3 regions of the Cellulosimicrobium sp. GQ32 genome follow, and region 2 is predicted to be linked to each of the others. Evidence: predicted binding sites of a transcription regulator. Region 2 holds the regulator's gene; each other region holds the start of a gene.
What was found. Region 2 encodes LexA, which represses DNA repair genes until DNA is damaged. Its sites were predicted from a motif close to TCGAACANNTGTTCGA; they were not measured.

Region 1 (7,329 bases), on a different contig from region 2:
GAGCGTCAACTACCGCACGCCGCAGGAGGTCATGGCGGCGGCGGAGCCCGTCATCCGCGCGGCGCTCCCGGACGCCAACGTCCCGGCGTCGGTCCGCAGCACGGGCGTGCCGGTCGCCTACGGCGCGGTCGCGGACCTCGACGGGGTGCTCGACGGCTGGCTCGCCGAGCACGCCGAGGGCACGGCCTGCGTGATCGGTGGCGCGGGGTCCGTCGCGGCGTCGACCGAGTCGGTCTCGGCGCGGCTCGGCGAGGACGGGGCGTCGCGTGTGCAGGTGCTCACGCCCGAGACGGCGAAGGGCCTCGAGTTCGACCTCGTCGTCCTCGTGGACCCGCAGGGATTCGGCGACGGCGTCGAGGGCGCCGTGGACCGCTACGTCGCGATGACGCGCGCGACGCAGCGGCTCGTCGTCCTCGAACGCTGAGGACCCGGCGCCGAGCACGACATGGAGGTCGCCAAGAAGCCTGTGGCGACCGTCATGTCGTGCTCGGCAGGGTGGGACGGGTCAGGCGACCGGGACAGCCAGGTCCTCGACGACCTCGACGCCGGGCAGGCGGGCCAGCAGGTCACCGGGGAGCAGCAGCTTCGAGCGCCGCACGCCGCTGCCGATCAGCGCGAGCGCGCCGTCGGTCACCACGCGGGAGTCGACGAGCACGCGCCACCCCTCGGGCAGTCCGACGGGCGTGATGCCGCCGTACTCCATGCCGGACTCGGCCGTCGCGCGGTCGGTCGGCAGGAACGACGCCTTGCGCACGTCGAGCAGCTTGCGGATGCGCGTGTTGACGTCGGCGCGCGTGTGCGCGCGCACGACGGCGGCGGCGATCCGCTCGTCGCCCGCGCGTGCGCCGCCCACGACGACGCAGTTCGCCGACGCCTCGACGGGCAGGTCGAACGCGGCGTTGAGCGTCGCGGTGTCCGCGAGGTCGGGGTCGATCTCCGTCACGGCGACGAGCGCCGCGACGTCCGGGTCGGCCTCGGCCCAGCGGCGCAGCGCGTCGGCGGTCACGGGGGCGACGAGGTCGAGGTGGTCGAGCGCCGGCTCCCAGGTGAGCGAGCCGAGCGTGGGCAGGGTCGTGCGGGCGTCCATGGCGTCAGCCTGCCATCCGGTGGGCCGTCGTGCGGTGAGGACCGGATGTCGAGCATGCGCCTGCGTCCGCCGAGCATGCGGTCGTGGCTCGTGCCGTCCGCCGTACGGGCTGCGACCCCATGTTCGGCCGGGGGATGAGGTTCAGGTAGAGGTCGAGAGTTCGGGTCAACCCTCGAGCGCGGGTCGAGAGTTGCGGCGGGCATCTCGGACGAAGCCGACGGCTCTCACCTGCGGAGTTGACACCCCGTCGCGGCGGTCGTTCACTGGAAGTGTTCGAACGTCTGTTCGAACGATGGCGGGTGCAGAACGACGCCCCCAGCAGTCGACGCGCGGTGCGCGTCCCGTCCGAGCAGCATCCCGGGAGGCGAGATGACCCTTCTCGCCGACCCCGCGGAACGGGCGGGGGCACCAGGCCCGACGGCCGCGCCCGTCGACAAGGCCGAGCGTGCCCGGGCCGTCCTGCGCCGTGCGGAGGAGCGTACGGGCGTCCGCCGACACCGCCCGGTCGCCGCCCCCTCGGGAGCGTCGGTCGCCGTCGCGCGCGCCGACACCGCCCCCCTCGCCGAGGCTGTCCCGCTCACCGGCGTCTCCTCGCCGAAGACCGCCCGGCCGGCTCCTGTCGCGCCGGCCGAGCGCCCGGCGCGCGCCCCCCACGTCACGATGCGGGACACGAGCCGCGACGCGATCCCGGACGAGCGGGTGTGGCCGGTGCACGACGCGCTCGCCCCGCTCCTGCCGCTCGGCGGGCTCCAGCGCGGCACCGTGCTGGCGGTGCGCGGGTCGACGAGCCTCCTGCTCGCGCTCGTCGCACGACCGTCGCGGGCCGGGGCGTGGACCGCCGCCGTCGGGTTCCCCGCGGTCGGGCTGCTCGCGGCCGCCGACGTCGGCGCGGACCTCGACCGCGTCGTCCTCGTCCCGCGGCCGGGACCGGACGCGGCGCTCGCGATCGCGGCGCTCGTCGACGGCCTGGACGTCGTCGTCGTCGGACCCGACGCCGCCCTCACCGACACCGACCGGCGCCGCCTCACGGGCCGCGCACGCGAGCGCGGGGCGCTGCTCGTCGCGGCCACGGCGTGGCCGGGCGCGCACGTCGCGCTCACGGTGACGGGTGGCGGCTGGTCCGGCGCGGACCGCGGGGCGGGCTGGCTGCGCCGCCGCACGCTCGTCGTCGAGCGCGCGGGCCGCGGGGGTGCCGCACGCCCCACGCGGGTCGAGGTCGAGCTCCCGCTCGCCCACGAGGACTGGCCCGCGTTCCTCGCCGAGGACGCCCGGGGCACCCGGCCCGCAGCCGAGGTCGGAGCCGCCGACGCCGGCCCCGTCCCCGCCCACGTCGACGACCCCGACCGGCCCTCCCGGCTCCGGCTCGTCGGATGAGCACGAGCCCGACCCGCACGGCGGCCCTGTGGGTGCCGGACTGGCCGGTGCTCGCGGCGATGGCGGTGCGCGACGTCCCTGCGCACGTCCCCGCCGCGACGCACGACGGACGCCGCGTCGTCGCCGTCTCCGCGACCGCGCGCGCCCAGGGCGTGCGCCGGGGCATGCGCCGTCGCCGGGCCCGCGAGTGCTGCCCCGAGCTCGAGCTGCTCGACGTCGACGACGCGCGCGACGCCCGCGAGTTCGAGCCCGTCGCGCTCGCGGCCGAGACCGTCGTCGCGGGGCTGGAGATCACCCGGCCCGGCCTGCTGCTCCTGCCCGCCGCCGGGGCGAGCCGGTACCACGGGTCGGACGCCGCGCTCGCGGAGGCGCTCGTCGCGCGCGTCGCCGAGCGCACCGGGCACGAGAGCCAGGCGGGCGTCGCCGACGGCATCCTCGCCGCCGTGCTCGCCGCGCGGGACGCCGCCGTCGTCCCGCCCGGCGGCTCTGCCGCGTTCCTCGCGCCGCGGCCCGCGCGCGACCTCGCGCACGTCGCCACGCGCCCCGACGTCGCCGTCGCGATCGACGAGCTCGTCGACCTCCTGGGCCGGCTCGGCGTGCGCACCCTGGGGGCGCTCGCGGCCCTGCCGCCCGCGACCGTCGAGGGGCGCTTCGGCGACCTCGGCGCGTGGGCGCACCGGCTCGCGCGCGGCGAGGACCTGCGCCCGCCCGCGCGGCGCCGCGTCGAGCCCGACGTCGCGGTGAGCGCCGAGCTCGACCCGCCCGCCGAGCGCGTCGACGTCGCGACCTTCGCCGCGCGCCGGCTCTCCGAGGACCTGCACGACCAGCTCGTCGCACGCTCTCTCGTCGCCGGGCGGCTGCGCATCACCGCGCGCACCACGGAGGGCGACGACCTCGAGCGCACCTGGCGGCTCGACGGGCCGGGTGCGATGAGCCCCGCACGCCTCACGGACAAGGTCCGGTGGCAGCTCGAGGGCTGGCTCACCACCACGTCCGTCCGTGCCGGGCGTGCGGCCCGGGCCGCGCGCCGTGGCAGGCGTGGCGGCGAGCACGGCTCGCCCGGCGGGGCCGACGTCGTCCCAGGCGTCGCGCCGCTGGCCCGCCTGTCCCTCACGGCCGAGGAGGTCGTCACCGCGGGTGCGGAGCAGCCGCGCCTGTGGGGCGCGTCGAGCGGGGAGGACGCACGCGCCCACCGCGCGCTCGGGCGCGTGCAGGGCATCCTCGGCGGCGACGCGGTCCTGCGCGTCGAGGTCCAGGGCGGTCGCGACGCGACCGACCGCGTGCACCTCGTGCCGTTCGGGGAGGACGTCGCGCGCCCGCGCGACCCGGCCCTGCCCTGGCCCGGCGCGCTGCCGAGCCCCGCGCCGGCGGTCGTGCCCGTCGAGCCGCAGGACGTCGTCGTGCTCGACGTCGCGGGGCGGCCCGTCGTCGTGGACGCGCGCCTCGCGATGAGCGGCGAGCCCGCGACCGTGCAGTGGCCCGCCCCCGCGCCGGAGGACGGTCCGCGCCGCGCGGCGCCCCGGGGCGAGACGGCGCTGCCCGGGCCGGGGTCCGCGCGCGCCGTCGTGGACTGGGCCGGGCCGTGGCCGCTCGCCGAGCGCTGGTGGACGCCCGCGCCCCGGCGCCGGGTGCACGTGCAGGTCCTGCTCGACGACGGCCGCGGCCTGCTCCTCGCGAGCGCGCGCGGGCGGTGGACCGTGGAGGGCCTGTATGACTGACCGGACCACCGGCCCGCGCTACGCCGAGCTCCACGCGCACTCCGCGTTCAGCTTCCTCGACGGCGCGTCGCACCCCGAGGAGCTCGCCGCCGAGGGCGCGCGGCTCGGGCTGTCGGCGCTCGCGGTCACCGACCACGACGGCCTGTACGGCGTCGTGCGGTTCGCGGAGGCCGCGCGCAAGGTCGGGCTGCCCACGATCTTCGGTGCCGAGCTGCACCTGCCCGTCGTCGAGGACGGGCGTGCGCCCGCGGGACCGCCCGTCCTGGACCCGCCCACCGGCGTGCCCGACCCGCGTTCGACCCACCTGCTCGTCCTCGCGCGGGGGGCGCAGGGCTACCGCAACCTGTCGAGCGCGATCGCCACCGCACACCTCGCGACCGGGACCAAGGGCGCCGCCCGCTACGACCTCGACGCGCTCGGCGCGCAGGGCGCGGGCGAGTGGCTCGTGCTCACCGGGTGCCGCAAGGGCTCCGTCCGGCGGGCGCTCGTCACCGCCGGGCGCGCCGCGGCGCGCCGCGAGCTCGACCGGCTCGTCGCCGTGTTCGGCGCGGACAACGTGGCCGTCGAGATCACCACGACCGACGACCCGCGCGACGCCGACCTGCACGCGGCGCTCGCCGACCTCGCCGCGGACGCCCGGCTGCCGCTCGTCGCGACGACCGCTGCGCACTACGCCCACCCGCGCGACGCCGACCTCGCCGGGGCGCTCGCCGCGGTGCGCGCCCGCTCGTCGCTCGACGACCTCGACGGGTGGCTCCCCGGCGCCCCGACGACCCACCTGCGCTCGGCGGCGGAGATGCTCGCGCGACACCCCCGGCACCCGCAGGCCGTCGCGACCGCGGCCGCGCTCGGGGACGAGTGCGCGTTCGACCTGCACCTCGTCGCGCCCGACCTCCCGCCGTACCCGGTGCCGGACGGGCACACCGAGGCGACCTGGCTGCGCGAGCTCGTGCGACGCGGCGGCGAGAACCGGTACGGGCCGCGCGACCAGGAGAAGATCCCGGGCGCGTGGGCGCAGATCGACCACGAGCTGCGCGTCATCGAGGACCTGCACTTCCCGGGGTACTTCCTCGTCGTCTACGACCTCGTGGAGTTCTGCCGCGTCAACGGGATCCTGGCGCAGGGCCGCGGCTCGGCCGCGAACTCCGCGGTCTGCTACGCGCTCGGCATCACGGCCGTCGACGCGGTGAAGCACGGCCTGCTGTTCGAGCGCTTCCTCGCGCCCGAGCGCGACGGCCCGCCGGACATCGACGTCGACATCGAGTCGGGGCGGCGCGAGGAGGTCATCCAGCACGTCTACGCGACGTTCGGGCGCACGCACGCCGCGCAGGTCGCGAACGTCATCTCCTACCGGCCCAAGTCGGCCGTGCGCGACGCGGCCCGTGCGCTCGGGTACGACGTCGGGCAGGCCGACGCGTGGAGCAAGTCCATCGAGCGGTGGGGCTCGCTGCGCGGCCCCGACCCGTCGTCGCCCGCGGCCGACCGGGCGGCGAAGGAGCGGGCGATCGCGGCAAAGACCCCGGGGCCCACGAGCCCGGCCGCGCCGAGGGTGACGACGCGGACCGCCCGGAAGGACGCCGCGACGGCGCGCCTGTGGGGGAGCCGCGACTGGTCGCCCGACCTGAGCGGCCGGGGCGCGCGCGTCGTCGACCCGCTCGCCGTGGACGAGGGCGAGGTCCTGCGCGCGGACGACACGCACGACGTCGTGCCCGCGCACCGGCCGCCGTCGGCCGCGCAGGAGGGCGAGATCCCGGACGCGGTGCTCGACCTCGCCGACCGGATGCTGCGCCTCCCGCGGCACCTGGGCATCCACTCGGGCGGCATGGTCATGTGCGACCGCCCCGTCATCGAGGTGTGCCCCGTGGAGTGGGCGCGCATGGAGGGCCGCACCGTCCTGCAGTGGGACAAGGAGGACTGCGCGGACGCGGGGCTCGTGAAGTTCGACCTCCTCGGCCTCGGGATGCTCACGGCGCTGCGCATCGGGTTCGACCTCGTGGAACGGCACGAGGGCGGGGCGCGCCTCGCGCTGCACACGCTGCCCGAGGACGACCCGGCGGTGTACGACCTGCTGTGCGCGGCCGACACCGTCGGCGTGTTCCAGGTCGAGTCGCGCGCACAGATGGCGACGCTCCCGCGCCTGCGTCCGAGGACGTTCTACGACATCGTCATCGAGGTCGCGCTCATCCGCCCCGGGCCCATCCAGGGCGGCTCCGTGCACCCGTACATCAACCGCGCGCGGGGGCGGGAGAAGGTGGCGTTCCTGCACCCGCTGCTGGAGAAGTCGCTCGGCAAGACGCTCGGCGTGCCGCTGTTCCAGGAGCAGCTCATGCAGATGGCGATCGACGTCGCGGGCTTCTCCCCGAAGGAGTCCGACCAGCTCCGGCGCGCGATGGGGTCCAAGCGGTCCGTCGAGCGCATGGAGGAGCTGCGCGGGCGGCTCATGGACGGCATGCGGAAGAAGGGCGTCGCGGACCCGGCCGTGCGCGAGGAGATCTACGACAAGCTCAAGGCGTTCGCCGACTTCGGGTTCCCCGAGTCGCACGCGTACTCGTTCGCGTTCCTCGTCTACGCGAGCTCGTGGCTCAAGGTGCACCACCCCGCCGCGTTCTACGCGGGCTTGCTCGCGGCGCAACCCATGGGGTTCTACTCGCCCCAGTCGCTCGTCGCCGACGCACGCCGCCACGGCGTCACGGTGCTGCGCCCCGACGTCAACGCGTCCGGCGTCGAGGCGACGGTCGAGCGGCTGCCCGCCGACCGTGCGGTTGCGCCCGCCGACCATGCGGATACCGATCGTCCTGGCGCCCGGACGGGCGACAGCCGCATGCTCGGTGGGCAGGTACGGGTCGACACCGCGTTCGGTCCGGAGCCCGATCTGGGGCTCGCGGTGCGGCTCGGGCTCGCGAGCGTGCGCGGGCTCGGGAAGGACGCGGCCGAGCGCGTCGTCGCGGCGCGCGGGGCACCGGGGGAGGGGCGGCCGTTCCGGGACCTGCGCGACCTCGTGCGGCGCGTCGACCTCACGACCGCCCAGCTCGAGGGGCTCGCGACCGCCGGCGCGACGGACTGCCTCGGCGTGACCCGGCGCGAGGCGCTGTGGGCGGCGGGCGCGCTCGCGCAGGAGGGCCCGGGGACGCTGCCGGGCGTGAGCGTCGG
Region 2 (7,329 bases):
GGGACGGTCGTGGGCGCGCTGCCCGCCGAGCGGTTCCCGGACGGGCTGCCCGACGGCGCGCGCTCGGCCGTCGCCGCGGTGCGCGACGCCGCGCGCGAGGTCCTCTCGACGCTCAAGCCCGAGACCGGGGTCACCAAGCCCGCCCAGCCGGACTCCGGGCTGAAGATGGCCCAGTCGACCATGCTCCAGCTCTTCGAGGTCGCCGAGCGCATGGCCGCCGACCCGACCGGGCACGACGTGCTCTGGTGCTCCCGGCCCGGCGAGGGCGGCTGGTCGGCCGACCGGTTCGGCGAGGGCGCGAGCCGGCTGCACGCCGCCCCGCTCGGCGTCGCCGGCCTCATCCGGACGCACCTGCTCGCCGAGCGGACAGGGGTGTTCACGTCCGCGACGCTCGCCCTCGGAGGGAGCTTCGACGCCGTGGCGCGCACCTTCGGCCTCGGGAACGGCGGTGAGGGCGGCGACGCCGACGCGCCGCGGTGGCGCGGGCTCGACGTCGGGAGCCCGTTCGACTACGCGCGGCAGGGCATCCTCTACGTCGCCAAGCGCCTGCCCACGCCGGGCCGGGAGGCATCCACGGAGCACCAGCTCGACGAGATCGCGGCCCTCGTGGAGGCTGCCGGGGGGCGCACGCTCGGCCTGTTCTCGTCACGCCGCGCCGCGGTCGCCGCGGCGGAGGCGATGCGTGAGCGGCTCGACGTGCCGATCCTGTGCCAGGGCGACGACCAGCTCCCGACGCTCGTGCGGGAGTTCGCCGACGACCCGGCGACGTGCCTGTTCGGCACCCTGTCGCTCTGGCAGGGCGTGGACGTCCCGGGGCCGTCGTGCCAGCTCGTGCTCATCGACCGGATCCCGTTCCCGCGCCCGGACGACCCGGTCAAGTCGGCTCGGGCACGTGCGGTCGAGGCCGCAGGCGGCAACGGGTTCATGCAGGTCTCCGCGACGCACGCAGCGCTCCTGCTGGCGCAGGGCGCCGGCCGGCTCGTGCGGTCCACGGCCGACCGAGGCGTGGTCGCGGTCCTCGACCCGCGCCTCGTGACCGCGCGCTACGGCACGTTCCTCACGCGGTCCATGCCGGGGTTCTGGCAGACGACGGAGCGCGACGTCGCTACCGCTGCGCTACGGCGCCTCGCCGCCCTAGGCTGAGTCCTTCCCGCGAGCATCAGGGAATCCAGCGAACTTTCACGGAGGCGAGATGACGACGAGCACGTCCCCGCAGGGCACCGGCGACGCGACCACGGGCGGTCCGGGAGGGGGAGCGCGGACGACCAAGCTCGCGATCGTCGGGGCCGGCGCGGTCGGGTCGACGCTCGCGTACGCGGCCCTCATGCGCGGCGCCGCGCGCACGGTGGCGCTCCTGGACGTCAACAAGGCGAAGGTCGAGGCGGAGGTGCTCGACCTCCAGCACGGCATCCAGTTCATGCCGATGGCCCGGGTCGAGGGCTCGGACGACGTCGCGGTCTGCGCCGGGGCGGACGTGGTCGTCGTGACGGCCGGGGCGAAGCAGAAGCCCGGCCAGACACGGCTCGACCTCGCGGAGGGCACGATCGGCCTCATGCGCACGATCCTGCCCGGGCTGGTGGAGGTCGCCCCGGACGCGGTCTACGTCATGGTGACCAACCCCGTCGACATCGTCACGTACGCGGCGCTCAAGTTCTCCGGGCTGCCGCCGACGCAGCTCTTCGGCAGCGGCACGGTCCTCGACTCGTCGCGCCTGCGCTTCCTCGTGGCCCAGCACTGCGGCGTCGCGGTGCAGAACGTCCACGCGTACGTCGCGGGCGAGCACGGCGACAGCGAGATCCCGCTGTGGAGCTCGGCGACCATTGGCGGCGTGCCGCTCCTGGAATGGCCTGGCCTCGGCGGGAGGGGGCCCCTCACCGCGGAGGTGCGTGACGACATCGCGCGCGAGGTGGTGCAGTCGGCCTACCGGATCATCGAGGGCAAGGGCGCGACGAACTACGCCGTCGGGCTCGCGGGCACGCGCATCATCGAGGCCGTGCTCGACGACGAGCACCGGATCCTGCCCGTCTCGACGCTCCTGGACGGCGCGTACGGGCTCGACGACGTGTGCCTCTCGCTGCCGACGCTGGTCGACCGGCGGGGCGCCGCCGAGCGGGTCGAGGTACCGCTGGCCGACGCGGAGCTCGCCGGCCTGCGGTCGTCCGCCGAGTCGCTGCGCGCCGTCGCCCGCCGCTTCGGTCTCTGACCGGCCGGGACCGCCGCTTCGGTCTCTGACCGAGCGGCCCGAGCACCGCGAGAGCCGGGTGGTCGACGACCACCCGGCTCTCGGCGTGCTGAGGGGAGGGGCCTCGGTCGCTCAGAGGCTGCGCAGCACGGAGACGACGCGCCCGAGGACCTGGGCGTCGTCTCCCGGGATCGGGTCGTACGCGGCGTTGTGCGGCATGAGCCACACGTGGCCGTCCGCGCGCCGCAGCGACTTCACCGTGGCCTCGCCGTCGATCATCGCCGCGACGATCTCGCCGTTCTCCGCGACCGGCTGGCGGCGCACGACGACCCAGTCGCCGTCGCAGATCGCGGCGTCGATCATCGAGTCGCCCTGGACCCGCAGGAGGAAGAGCTCGCCCTCGCCGACGAGCTGGCGGGGCAGCGGGAAGACGTCCTCGACGACCTGCTCCGCGAGGATCGGTCCACCGGCCGCGATGCGTCCGACGACCGGCACGTACGACGGCGCGGGGTGCGCCTCGTCGTACGGGAGCTGGGGCACGGCGCCCGCGGTCCCGAGCGAGGTCGCGCGGCGCGCGTCGTCCGGCTGGACGACCTCGATGGCGCGGGGGCGGTTCGGGTCGCGCCGCAGGAAGCCCTTGCGCTCGAGCGTCGTGAGCTGGTGCTTCACGGACGACGGGCTCGTCAGGCCGACTGCCTCGCCGATCTCCCGCATGCTCGGCGGGTAGCCGCGCTGCTCGACGCACGCGCGGATGGTCTCGAGCACGAGACGCTGCCGCGGTGTGAGTCCGTCACCCCCCGCCGACCCGTCCGGGAGCTCGCGCACCTCGGCGAGCCCCCGTGCCCTGTCCGTGCCTCGTGCCGCCATGGTCGCTCCGCCTTCGTCCGTCGCGGCCGCCGACGCCTCCCGGCCTGCGGCCTCCCCTCCCGGTGCGTGCGCCCCGGGACCTCGGTCGTTCCACCAGGTCCGAGCGGACATGTCCGGCGAACCGACCTGACCCCAGGCTAGGGGAGGTTGCGACACGAATCAAACACCTGTTCGAGCATGTCTCGACTCTGTCGGCGGTTCGTGATAGACCTTCGTACAGATGTTCTACGTACACGTGTTCGACCGATCTGGTCGGCGCGGGAGGCGAAGGGCTCGCGGCGTCCGATCGACCGGGGAAGGCGATCGGGCCCGCGGGCCGGGACGGAGCAGGCATGGATGCGATGGCGATCTCGACGGTCGGGCCTCTCGGCCGCGCGGGCGGGGCCGCGGCGCCGGAGCGCGCGGGCGAGCGGCCGTTGCGACTCACCCGGCGGGGCCGCGTGGTCCTCGTGCTCCTGGCGGCCGTGGTGCTCCTGCTCGCCGCGCGCGTGGGCGTCGCCGTCGCGAGCGCGCCGGGCGAGCCCGTGGAGGTCCGGGTCCACGTCGTGACCGCGGGGGAGACGCTGTGGGAGCTCGCGCGGGGCGTGGCGGCTCCGGGCGAGGATCTCCGGGACGTCGTGAGCGGGCTCGCCGAGCTCAACGGTCTCTCGTCGTCCGGCCTCCAGGCCGGCCAGAAGATCCTTCTTCCGGCATCTGCCTAGGGCTGCGCCGCTCGTCGTCGGCGCGCCGGGCTTCGTTGTGACGCAGGACACGGCAGCAGATCCTCGTGCGCCGGGTCGCAGGGGTTGCATCTCCGATTAGGTCAGCCTAAGTTAGTCTCACCTCACAACGCCGGCTGGGGGGCTGGGCGGACGAGGCGAGGAGCGCGCGGTCCACCGCGACTCCTGTGCACGTCGTCGCGCGTGAGGCGAGTCACGCGTGAGATGGGGACGGGGGCGTCCCGACGGGGGCGGTCGACCACGACCGCCCCCGTTCTGCTGTCCACGGGCGGGAGCCTGATGCCGTCGTCCCGACCTCCGCGGGGCCTCCGCGCTGGAGGCGTGTTGCACCGCCCCGCCGCGACGGCATACGTTCGTCGCGCCGACCCGTCGGCGCGAACCCGCGGAGGAGCCCGTCATGCACTGCCCGTTCTGCCGCCACGCGGACTCCCGCGTCGTCGACTCGCGCACCTCGGACGACGGCGCGTCGATCCGTCGGCGTCGCCAGTGCCCCGAGTGCAACCGCCGCTTCACGACGATCGAGACCGCGAGCCTGTCCGTGGTCAAGCGCTCGGGCGTCACGGAGCCCTTCTCGCGCGAGAAGATCGTCAACGGCGTGCGCAAGGCCTGCCAGGGGCGCCCCGTCAACGAGGACGACCTGGCGGTGCTCGCTCAGCGCGTCGAAGAGACGATCCGGGCGAGCGGCAGCGCGGAGCTCGACGCGTACGAGATCGGGCTCGCGATCCTCGGGCCGCTGCGCGAGCTCGACGAGGTCGCCTACCTGCGCTTCGCGAGCGTCTACCAGGCGTTCGACTCGCTCGAGGACTTCGAGAGCGCGATCACCTCGCTCCGGGTCGAGCGCGAGGAGCGCGAGTCGGCGGCACGGGCCGAGGTCCTTGACGGCGCCTCTCCCGTCGGGGACGTGAGCGAGGAGCCCGCGCCGCACGCCTGAGGCGGCGCCGCAGCGCCTCGTCGTCGTTCCCGCGTCGCGGACCCCGGACCCCGGACCGCGTCCGCGGTGCTACAGGTCGCTGGACCGCGACGCCCAGATGTTGATGCCCGTGTCCGCGGGCAGCGCGTCGACGGCCGCGAGCTCCTCGGTGGAGAGCCCGGGCGCATCGAGCGCGGCGAGGTTCTCGTCGAGCTGGCGCGTCGAGCTCGCGCCGAGCAGGACCGAGGTGACGCGCTCGTCCCGCATCGCCCAGAGGATCGCCGTCGTCGCGAGGCTGCGCCCGTGGGCGCGGGCGAGGCCGTCGAGCCTGCGCACGTGGTCGAGGTTCGCGTCCGAGAGGAACGTCGGTCGCAGGGGCCCGCCGCGCGCCACGCGGGAGTCGTCCGGGACCCCGCGCAGGTACCGGTCGGTGAGCATCCCCTGGGCGAGAGGAGAGAAGGCCACGACGCCGAGGCCCTCGGCCCCGGCGACGTCGAGCACGGACGCCCCTGCGGGATCGTGCGGGTCGGGCTCCTCGACCCACCGGTTGAGCATCGAGTACGACACCTGGGTCACGACGAGGTCGACGCCGAGCTGCTCCGCGACGCGCAGCGCCTCCCGGGTGCGGCGCGCGGAGTAGGAGGAGATGCCCGCGTACCGCGCGCGTCCCGAGCGGACCGCCGTGGCGAGCGCGCCGACGGTCTCCTCGAGCGGCGTCGTCGGGTCGAAGCGGTGGGAGTAGAAGATCTCGACGTGGTCGAGGCCGAGCCGGCGCAGCGACGCGTCGAGGGACGAGAGCAGGTACTTGCGCGAGCCGCCCTCGCCGTAGGGTCCGGGCCCCATGCGGTAGCCGGCCTTGGTCGTCACGACGAGCTCGTCGCGGACCGACCGCAGCTCGCGCGCGAGCAGGCGTCCCAGCGACTCCTCCGCCGCTCCGCCCGGCGGGCCGTAGTTGTTCGCGAGGTCGAGGTGGGTCACCCCGCGGTCGACCGCGTGCAGCACGATCTCCCGCTGGGTCGCCCGGGGGTCGGCGTCGCCGAAGTTCTGCCACAGCCCCAGCGAGACGGTCGGCAGCGCGAGCCCGGAACGACCGAGACGGCGGTGCGGCAGCGAGGCGCGGCCGGTGGGCGACGGCGGCGCGGCCGGGCGGGCGGCGGGAGCAGGGGAGGCGTCGGGCGGCACGGTGCCGACGCTACCCGACGCCGTCCGACGGCCCGTCGGAGAGCCGACGGACCGGGGGACAAATCAGGTGGCGTCCGGCGACAGGGTGCGGGAGGCTGGCGAGGTGCCCGCACCGTCGGGCCGACGGCAGTGCACGACAGAGTTCCCCATCGACGAGGAGACCGCCATGGCGTCCGACCAGCAGCGATCCGCTGCAGACACCGCACCGACCGACGAGGCCAAGGCGAAGTTCCGGGAGGCGCTCGACCGGAAGAACGCGGCGCGCCACCGGACGGCCGACGGCGAGTCCAACACCGGGTCGGTGCACGGCTCCGAGACCGTCGGTCCGGTCCAGCGCACGTTCCGCCGCAAGTCCGGCTGACCTCCGTCCCGTCGTCCGGTCGCCCCGCACGGGGCGACCGGACGACGCGTGTCTGGGGTCAGTCCTCCGAGCGGGCGAAGCGCCGCCCCGTGAGCTCGCGGGCCTCGACCACGACCCACTCCTCGGTCGGCACGTCGACCGTGGGGACCAGCGGGTCCGCACCGTCCTGGACGGCGTCCACCTCGTGCTCGCTCCGGACGCGGTGCGCGGTCCCGCGGGCGACGACGCTCCACGCCCCGTCGTCGTCGACGTGGTCCCACTCGAGCGCGACGCGCTCGTTGGTCGCGAGGGTCGCGAGCTTGGTCCCCGGCACGGTGCGGAACGCGAGCGTGCGCTCGTGCGCCCGAACCGTGACGGGGTAGATGTCCGGCTCGCCCCGCACGCTCACGGCGAGGCGTGCGACGTGGGTCCCCTCCACGAGGTCCCACGACGCGTCGGCGTCGAGGATCTGCGGCCCGTCGTGCGTGTATCCGGTCATGCCTCATCGTGGCACCGACGCGGACGGGGCGCTCAGCGGCGAAGGTCATGCCGCCCGAGGACCTTCGCCGCGTGCGCCGGGCGACCGGCGCACGCGGCGAGATCGCTCGCGGGGGCGTCAGTCCAGGACGCGCAGGGCGATCGTCTGCTCCATCGCCGCCAGCGCGCCGATGACGGCGGGCTCGACGCGCGAGCCGACGTCGGTGACGACGTAGCCGATCTCGCCACGGGTGGCGAGCAGCTGGCCCTCGATGTTCGTGCCGTGCTCCGCGAGCGTCGCGTTGACGGCCGCGAGGACGCCCGGCGTGTTCCGGTGCAGGTGCGTGATGCGCGTGATCCCGGTGGTCTGCTCGAGCGCGAGGTTCGGCACGTTGACGCTGAGCGTCGTCGACCCCGTCGTGAGGTAGTCGCGCAGCTTGGCCGACACGAACTGGCCGATCGCCTCCTGCGCCTCCTCCGTCGAGCCGCCGATGTGCGGGGTGAGGATGACGTTCGGCAGGCCGCGCAGCTCGGAGTCGAACGCGTCGCCCTTGCGCTTCGGCTCGTGCGGGAACACGTCGACGGCAGCACCGGAGACGCGCCCCTCGACGATCGCCTCGCGCAGCGCGCCGTAGTCCACGACGAACCCGCG
Region 3 (7,329 bases), on a different contig from region 2:
CTGGGCCTCGCGCTGCTGCTTGCGGGTGCGGCTCGTCATGAGGAACATCGCACCCGCCGCGAGGGCGAGGATGAGGATGAAGCTGATATCCATGACGGAGTCTCGTGTCCTGTTCTGTGCGGGATCTGCGCGCAGTCTAGGCGTGCGCGCACGGTTCACCAACGAGCCGTCTCGCCGCGGAGTTCCGCCCGCTCGGGTCCCGACCATTCTAGGACCACGTTCGGCGCGCCTGTGACCGCCGTCACGGGGCCCGCCAGGAGGCCCGCGACGGACCGGTCGTCAGGCGTCGAACAGGGTGCCTCCCTCGCGCGGCGGGGTGAGCCCGAGGTGGGCCCACGCGGCCGGCGTGGCGACGCGCCCCCGGGGGGTCCGCCCGATCAACCCCTCGCGCACCAGGTACGGCTCGGCGACCGTCTCGACCGTCTCTGCCTCCTCGCCGACCGTCACGGCGAGCGTCGTCAGCCCGACCGGACCGCCGTTGAACCGCGTGCACAGCGCCGTGAGGACCGCCCGGTCGAGGCGGTCGAGCCCGATGGGGTCGACCTCGTAGACCTCGAGCGCCGCCCGCGCGGCCGCGAGGTCCATGCTCCCGTCGCCGCGGACCTGCGCCCAGTCGCGCACGCGCCGCAGCAGGCGGTTGGCGATGCGGGGCGTGCCGCGCGAGCGGCCCGCGATCTCGCGCGCGGCGTCCGGGTCGAGCGCCACGCCGAGCAGCCCGGCGGACCGGGAGAGCACGCGCTCGAGCTCGTCGCTCGAGTAGAAGTCGAGGTGCCCGGTGAAGCCGAAGCGGTCGCGCAGCGGCGCGGGCAGCAGCCCCGCGCGCGTCGTGGCGCCGACCGCCGTGAACGGGGGCAACGAGAGCGGGATCGCGCTCGCGCCCGCGCCCTTGCCCACGACGACGTCGACCCGGAAGTCCTCCATCGCCATGTAGAGGAGCTCCTCCGCCGGCCGTGCGAGGCGGTGGATCTCGTCGATGAAGAGGACCTCACCCTCCTCGAGCGAGGAGAGCACGGCTGCCAGGTCGCCCGCGTGCTGGATCGCCGGGCCGGACGTCACGCGCAGCGAGGTCCCGAGCTCGGCAGCGATGATCATGGCGAGCGTCGTCTTGCCGAGCCCGGGCGGCCCGGACAGGAGCACGTGGTCCGGCGAGCTCCCGCGCGCGAGCGCGGCCTGGAGCACGAGCGAGAGCTGGTCGCGCACGACCGCCTGCCCGACGAACTCCTCGAGCCGGCGCGGGCGCAGCGCAGCCTCGGCGGCACGCTCGAGGTCGTCGGCACCCGCCGCGACGATCCGCTCGGACGAGAACGTCCCGTCCCCGCCGAACCCGTCCACGCCCACCTGGTCGAAGTTCGCCACGGTCAGCCCCTCGGTCCGCCGAGGACACGGAGCGCGGCGCGCAGCGCGCCGGCCACGTCGGGCGCCTCGACGACGTCGACGCCCGCCTCCGCGAGCACGGTGGAGACGGCGTCGTCCGCGGCCTTGAGGTTCCAGCCGAGGCCCACGAGCGCCTCGACCACCTGGTCGCGTCGGTCGTCGACCTGACGCGGCCCGGTCCCGACGGCGGTCGCGCCGGCCTCGGGGGCGTCGGCACCGGTGGGCGGCCCGAGCTTGTCGCCCAGCTCGAGCGCGATCCGCTGCGCGCCCTTGTTCCCGATGCCGGGGACGCGCACGAGGGCCGCGATGTCGGCGCCGGCCACGGCGCGGCGCAGCGCGTCGGGCGTGTGCACGGCGAGCATCGCGAGCGCGAGCCGCGGCCCGACGCCGCTGACGGTCTGCACGGTCTCGAAGACGCTGCGCTCGTCGTCGTCGGCGAACCCGTAGAGGGTGAAGGAGTCCTCGCGGACCACGAGGCTCGTCGCGAGCCGGGCGTCCTCGCCGACGCGCAGACCCGCGAGCGTGGCGGGCGTGGCATGCACGAGGTAGCCCACACCCCCGACCTCGAGCACGGTGCGGTCGAGCTGGACGCTCGCCACGACTCCGCTCAGCGACGCGATCACCCAGGCTCCTCTTCCGGTCGGCAGCGCCGACCTGGTCCGTTGGTCCGCCGGTCCGACGACCTCGATCGGCGCCGAGGAGTGCGTCGAACACCCGTACGACCGCGGTCACTCTAGCAAGGTGCGCCCACGCCCCGGCCGAGCGACACGGGAGCCGTCAGCGCGGTGCCCGCCGGCCCTTCGCCGCGTGCTCCGCCGCGGCCCAGGCGCGCTGCGCCGGGGTCAGCTCGTGCCGCTCGCCGCCCTGGAGCGCACCCGACGGCCGCCACAGGTGGCAGATGGCGAGCGCGAGCGCGTCAGCCGCGTCCGCGGGCTTCGGCGGCTCCGCGAGCCCCAGGATGCTCGCGACCATGCGCTGGACCTGCTCCTTGCCCGCGCGCCCGCTCCCGGTGACCGCGGCCTTGACCTCGGACGGCGTGTGCAGCGCGACGGGGACGCCCCGCTTCGCCGCCCCGACCATCGCCAGACCCGCGGCCTGGGCCGTGCCCATCACGGTCCCGACGTTGTGCTGGGCGAAGACGCGCTCGACCGCGACGACGTCCGGCACGTGCTCGTCGAACCACGCGTCGAGCCGCTCCGCGATCCGCAGGAGCCGCAGGTCCACGCTGAGGTCCGGGTCTGTCCGGATCACGCCTACGGCCACGAGCTCGGCCCGCCGCCCCCGCGCGGAGTCCACCACCCCGACACCGCACCGGGTCAGCCCAGGATCCACACCGAGAACGCGCACCCCAGTACCCTCCCACGACCCGACCACGGAACCCGTCCGCCTCGCGGGCCGCCGACCACGGCGAGCCGACACCGGCGGGGCGGGTGAGGTGCGCGCGGTCGTGGCGGGCCTGGCGGGAGCGGCGCGAGGGACGAGCACCGCGGATGGTAGACCGCGCGCGCCTCACCCGCCCCGCCACCCAGGGGGACCACGTCGTCGGTCTCGGTGACCGAGCCGACGGGATCAGTCGTCGTTCTCGAGCTCCGCCATGACCTCGTCCGACGCGTCGAAGTTCGCGTAGACGTTCTGCACGTCGTCGCTGTCCTCGAGCGCGTCGATGAGGCGCAGGATCTTGCGCGCGCCCTCCGCGTCGACCTCGACCTCCATGGACGGGTGCCAGATCGAGTCGGCGGAGTCGTACTCGATCCCCGCCTCCTGGATCGCGCTGCGCACGGCGACGAGGTCGCTCGCCTCGGACAGCACCTCGATGACCTCGCCGGAGTCGGTGACCTCCTCGGCGCCTGCCTCGAGCGCGGCGAGCATGACGTCGTCCTCGGTCACGCCGTCCGCCTTCGGCACGACGACGAGGCCCTTGCGAGAGAAGAGGTAGGACACGGAGCCCGGGTCGGCGAGGTTGCCGCCGTTACGGCTGAACGCGAGGCGGACCTCGGAGGCCGCCCGGTTCTTGTTGTCGGTGAGGCACTCGACCAGGACGGCGATGCCGTTGGGGCCGTAGCCCTCGTACATGATCGTCTGGTAGTCGACGGCGTCGGCGCCCGTGCCGGACCCGCGCTTGACGGCGCGGTCGATGTTGTCGTTGGGGACCGACGACTTCTTCGCCTTCTGGATGGCGTCGAACAGCGTCGGGTTGCCGGCGGGGTCACCGCCGCCCGTGCGCGCCGCGACCTCGATGTTCTTGATGAGCTTCGCGAAGAGCTTGCCGCGCTTGGCGTCGATGGCCGCCTTCTTGTGCTTGGTCGTGGCCCACTTGGAATGCCCTGACATGCGTTCCTACCCCTTCGCGATTCTGACGAACAGCTCGTGCACGCGCGCGTCCCCGGAGATCTCCGGGTGGAACGAGGTGGCGAGCAGCGATCCCTGCTGGACTGCGACGATCCTACCGGCGGCGGCCGCGGGGATGCCGGGCGCCTCGTGGTCGGGGATGCGGGCGAGCACCTCGACGCCGGGGCCGACCTCCTCGACCCAGGGCGCCCGGATGAAGACCGCGTGCACCGTGCCGGCCCCGCCGTCGCGTTCCGGACGGCCCTCCTGCGGGCCCAGGCCGGTGAAGGCGAGGTCCGTCTCGAACGAGTCGACCTGCCGGCCGAACGCGTTGCGCCGGACCGTCACGTCGAGCCCGCCGAGGGTCCGCTGGTCGGCGGTCCCGCCGAGGATGCGGTCGGCGAGCAGGATCATGCCCGCGCACGAGCCGTAGACCGGCAGGCCCCCGGCGATGCTGGCGCGCAGCGGCTCGTCGAGCTCGAAGATGCGCAGGAGCTTGTCGATGGTCGTCGACTCGCCCCCGGGGAGCACCAGCCCGTCGACCGCGGCGAGCTCCTCGGGGCGCCGTACGCCGACCGTGCGCGCGCCCGCGGCCTCGAGCGCGGCGCGGTGCTCGCGCACGTCGCCCTGCAGGGCCAGGACTCCGATCGTGATCGTCACGAACGGGAATGATACGTCCGTCTGCGCCCGCGCCCGGTCCCGGCCTGTTGCTAGCCTCGCCGTCGTGACCACACCGCCCGGCCCCGGACCCACACCGCCCTACCCCACGCGGCCGCCGTCCGGGTACCCCGGGCCCTCGACCCCGTACCCGGGTCTCCCGCCCCGTCCGCCGCGGAGCACGCGCGGCGCGACGGTCCTGATCGTGGTCGGCGCGGTCCTCCTCGTGGTCGCGCTCGTCGCGGGCGTCGTCGGTGTCACGACGTTCGTGCGGGCGCTGCCCACGGGCGTGGTCGACGGCACCGGCGCCCCGGGCTCGGCCGCCCTCGCGTCCGGCGACGTCCCGGGCGAGGCGGACGTCGCGCTGTCGGGCGACCAGCCGTACAGCGTGTGGGCGGTCGTGCCGATCGGCGCCGAGGGCTTCGACACCGACGACGTCACCGTCTCGTGCCCGGATGGCGACCTCGGGGTGCGCGCGCCGTCCGTCTCGGGGAGCTCCGGCTTCGGCTCGCACGAGGCGACGACCGTCGCCGAGGTGACCTCGCCGTCGGCCCAGACCTGCACGGTGTCCGTCGCGCAGGGGGACACCTCGCCCGGGACGACGTTCGTCGTCACCGAGGGGTGGAGGTTCGGCGAGTTCTTCGCGACCGTGGGCGGCACGGTCCTGCTGTGGTTCGTCGCGATCGGCGGGGTGATCGTGGGCCTGGGGCTGCTCGTCGGCGGGATCGTGTGGCGCGTCGTCGCGCGCCGGTCGTAGCGACCGCGCGTCCTGCGCGGAGGGGACGCGCGGTGGAGGTTCAGTCCTCGCGCGCGATCCCCAGGTGGTGCGTCACGCCGTCCCACCCGCCCAGCAGGGGGGCGACGAGGTCCGGCAGGCCCTCCGGGAACACCTCGATCTCGACGCCGCGCAGGTCGCCGAGCGCCCACCACCGCATCTCGTCGACGACGTCGTGCTCGACGTCGGTCCACCCGTCGCGACTCAGCTCGCCCCCACCCCCGACGCCCGGAACGCGCGCGAGGAAGAGCACCTCGTCCTGGCGGCAGTGCTGGCGGTAGAAGTCGAAGATCGCGCTGCGCGTGTAGACCGGCCCGACGAGCGTGCCCGGGTCGAGCCGGATCCCGGTCTCCTCGCGGACCTCCCGCAGCGCGGCGTCGCGGTCGCTCTCACCGGGGTCGACGCCCCCGCCGATGGTGAACCACCACGAGCGCTCCGGCTGGTCCACGTCGTGCCCGCGGGCCAGGAGGATACGGTCCGCGTCGTCCAGCAGGAGGACGCGCGCGCCCCGGCGGAAGTAGAGCCCGTCGTCCCCGAGCACCCAGTCGGGGCCCAGGGACGACGGCGCTCCGGCGGCCTCGGCCACGACGGCTCAGCCGTCCGTCGCCGGCGCGACGACGGACGGCTGTGCCGGGGGACGCTCCGTCACCAGCCGCGCTCGGCGAGGCGGTGCGGCACGGGGATGTCGTCGACGTTGATGCCGACCATCGCCTCGCCCAGGCCGCGCGAGACCTTCGCGATCACGTCGGGGTCGTCGTAGAACGTCGTCGCCTTGACGATCGCGGCGGCACGCTGCTCCGGGTTGCCGGACTTGAAGATGCCCGAGCCGACGAACACGCCCTCGGCCCCGAGCTGCATCATCATCGCCGCGTCGGCCGGCGTCGCGATGCCGCCGGCGGTGAACATGACGACGGGCAGCATGCCCGTCGTGGCGATCTCCTTGACGAGCTCGTACGGCGCCTGGAGCTCCTTGGCCGCGACGAAGAGCTCGTCCTCCGGGAGCGAGGTGAGTCGGCGGATCTCGGCGCGGATGGTGCGCATGTGCGTCGTCGCGTTGGAGACGTCGCCCGTGCCGGCCTCACCCTTCGAGCGGATCATCGCCGCGCCCTCGGTGATGCGGCGCAGCGCCTCGCCGAGGTTCGTCGCCCCGCACACGAACGGCACCGTGAACTGCCACTTGTCGATGTGGTTGGCGTAGTCGGCCGGCGTGAGCACCTCGGACTCGTCGACGTAGTCCACGCCGAGCGACTGGAGCACCTGCGCCTCGACGAAGTGGCCGATGCGGGCCTTCGCCATGACCGGGATCGAGACGGCCTCGATGATGCCGTCGATCATGTCGGGGTCGGACATGCGCGAGACGCCGCCCTGCGCGCGGATGTCCGCGGGCACGCGCTCGAGGGCCATGACCGCGACCGCGCCGGCGTCCTCGGCGATCTTCGCCTGCTCGGGCGTGACGACGTCCATGATGACGCCGCCCTTGAGCATCTCGGCCATCCCGCGCTTGACCTTGGCGGTGCCGACGGCGCCGGCGCCCTCCGCGGTCGCGGCGCCCGGGGCGCTCTCGGCAGGGACGTTCTGGTCGGCCACGTTGGTCACCGGTACCTCACACCTTCAGGTCAGGGGAACGTCGCGCGCACGCGCACGGACGCCGTCGAACAGGCTCGACGGCACATGCTCCCACGCGCTCCCATCCTATCGCCGGGGCGTCCACCCGACCCCGGCCCGAAGACCGCCCCCGACCCGCGCGCAGAGCCGCGCGGGCGGTCCGCCGAGGAGTCAGTCCGGCGTGCCCGCCGACGCGGCGGGGCGCACGAGGACGTCGGGCGCGGCGTCGTCGAGCTCGACCGTCGCGGGCATCGGCGCGTGCCCGGCGAGGTGGAAGAGCCGCACCCACCACTTGCGCCGCACGCGCTGCGCCTGGGCGACGGCCTCGTTGTGGAACCGGCGGGCGAGCTGCGCGCGGTACCAGGCCGCAGAGAGCGAGCCGAGGAGCTCGTCACCGGCGGACCCGGACCGCAGCTCGGCCACGTCGTCCGCGTCCTCGAGGGCTGAGCGGAGCGTGGCCGTGAGGTCGCTCTCGGCGAGGGCGCGAGACTCTGCCATGCCGCCCAGGAGCCGCCGGGGCCGCGGTCCCTCGGGGGCCGCCAGACCCGGCACCTGGTCGGCGAGCCGGCTCGTGTCGTCGTCGTCGTCGA

Region 1: the regulator LexA is predicted to act here: its motif matches at 1,361-1,376, upstream of imuA' (DnaE2-dependent mutagenesis accessory factor ImuA').
Region 3: the regulator LexA is predicted to act here: its motif matches at 2,081-2,096, upstream of ruvA (Holliday junction branch migration protein RuvA).

Annotation. Positions count from the first base shown of each region.
Region 1 is NZ_JCAXEP010000013.1:86,896-94,224, forward strand. Features, by position in the region: gene helR (RNA polymerase recycling motor ATPase HelR) at 1-424, shown strand, start outside; gene AC6CH9_RS18200 (YbaK/EbsC family protein) at 506-1,087, opposite strand; gene imuA' (DnaE2-dependent mutagenesis accessory factor ImuA') at 1,457-2,461, shown strand; gene AC6CH9_RS18210 (DNA polymerase Y family protein) at 2,458-4,179, shown strand; gene AC6CH9_RS18215 (error-prone DNA polymerase) at 4,172-7,329, shown strand, end outside.
Region 2 is NZ_JCAXEP010000007.1:149,969-157,297, forward strand. Features, by position in the region: gene AC6CH9_RS13275 (ATP-dependent DNA helicase) at 1-1,143, shown strand, start outside; gene AC6CH9_RS13280 (L-lactate dehydrogenase) at 1,193-2,203, shown strand; gene lexA (transcriptional repressor LexA) at 2,315-3,049, opposite strand; gene AC6CH9_RS13290 (LysM peptidoglycan-binding domain-containing protein) at 3,382-3,750, shown strand; gene nrdR (transcriptional regulator NrdR) at 4,166-4,699, shown strand; gene AC6CH9_RS13300 (aldo/keto reductase) at 4,769-5,860, opposite strand; gene AC6CH9_RS13305 (DUF5302 domain-containing protein) at 6,027-6,221, shown strand; gene AC6CH9_RS13310 (pyridoxamine 5'-phosphate oxidase family protein) at 6,280-6,699, opposite strand; gene serA (phosphoglycerate dehydrogenase) at 6,817-7,329, opposite strand, start outside.
Region 3 is NZ_JCAXEP010000002.1:387,962-395,290, forward strand. Features, by position in the region: gene yajC (preprotein translocase subunit YajC) at 1-93, opposite strand, end outside; gene ruvB (Holliday junction branch migration DNA helicase RuvB) at 280-1,332, opposite strand; gene ruvA (Holliday junction branch migration protein RuvA) at 1,359-1,997, opposite strand; gene ruvC (crossover junction endodeoxyribonuclease RuvC) at 2,152-2,721, opposite strand; gene AC6CH9_RS05490 (YebC/PmpR family DNA-binding transcriptional regulator) at 2,944-3,705, opposite strand; gene pdxT (pyridoxal 5'-phosphate synthase glutaminase subunit PdxT) at 3,712-4,362, opposite strand; gene AC6CH9_RS05500 (hypothetical protein) at 4,427-5,116, shown strand; gene AC6CH9_RS05505 (NUDIX hydrolase) at 5,157-5,720, opposite strand; gene pdxS (pyridoxal 5'-phosphate synthase lyase subunit PdxS) at 5,780-6,721, opposite strand; gene AC6CH9_RS05515 (hypothetical protein) at 6,911-7,329, opposite strand, start outside.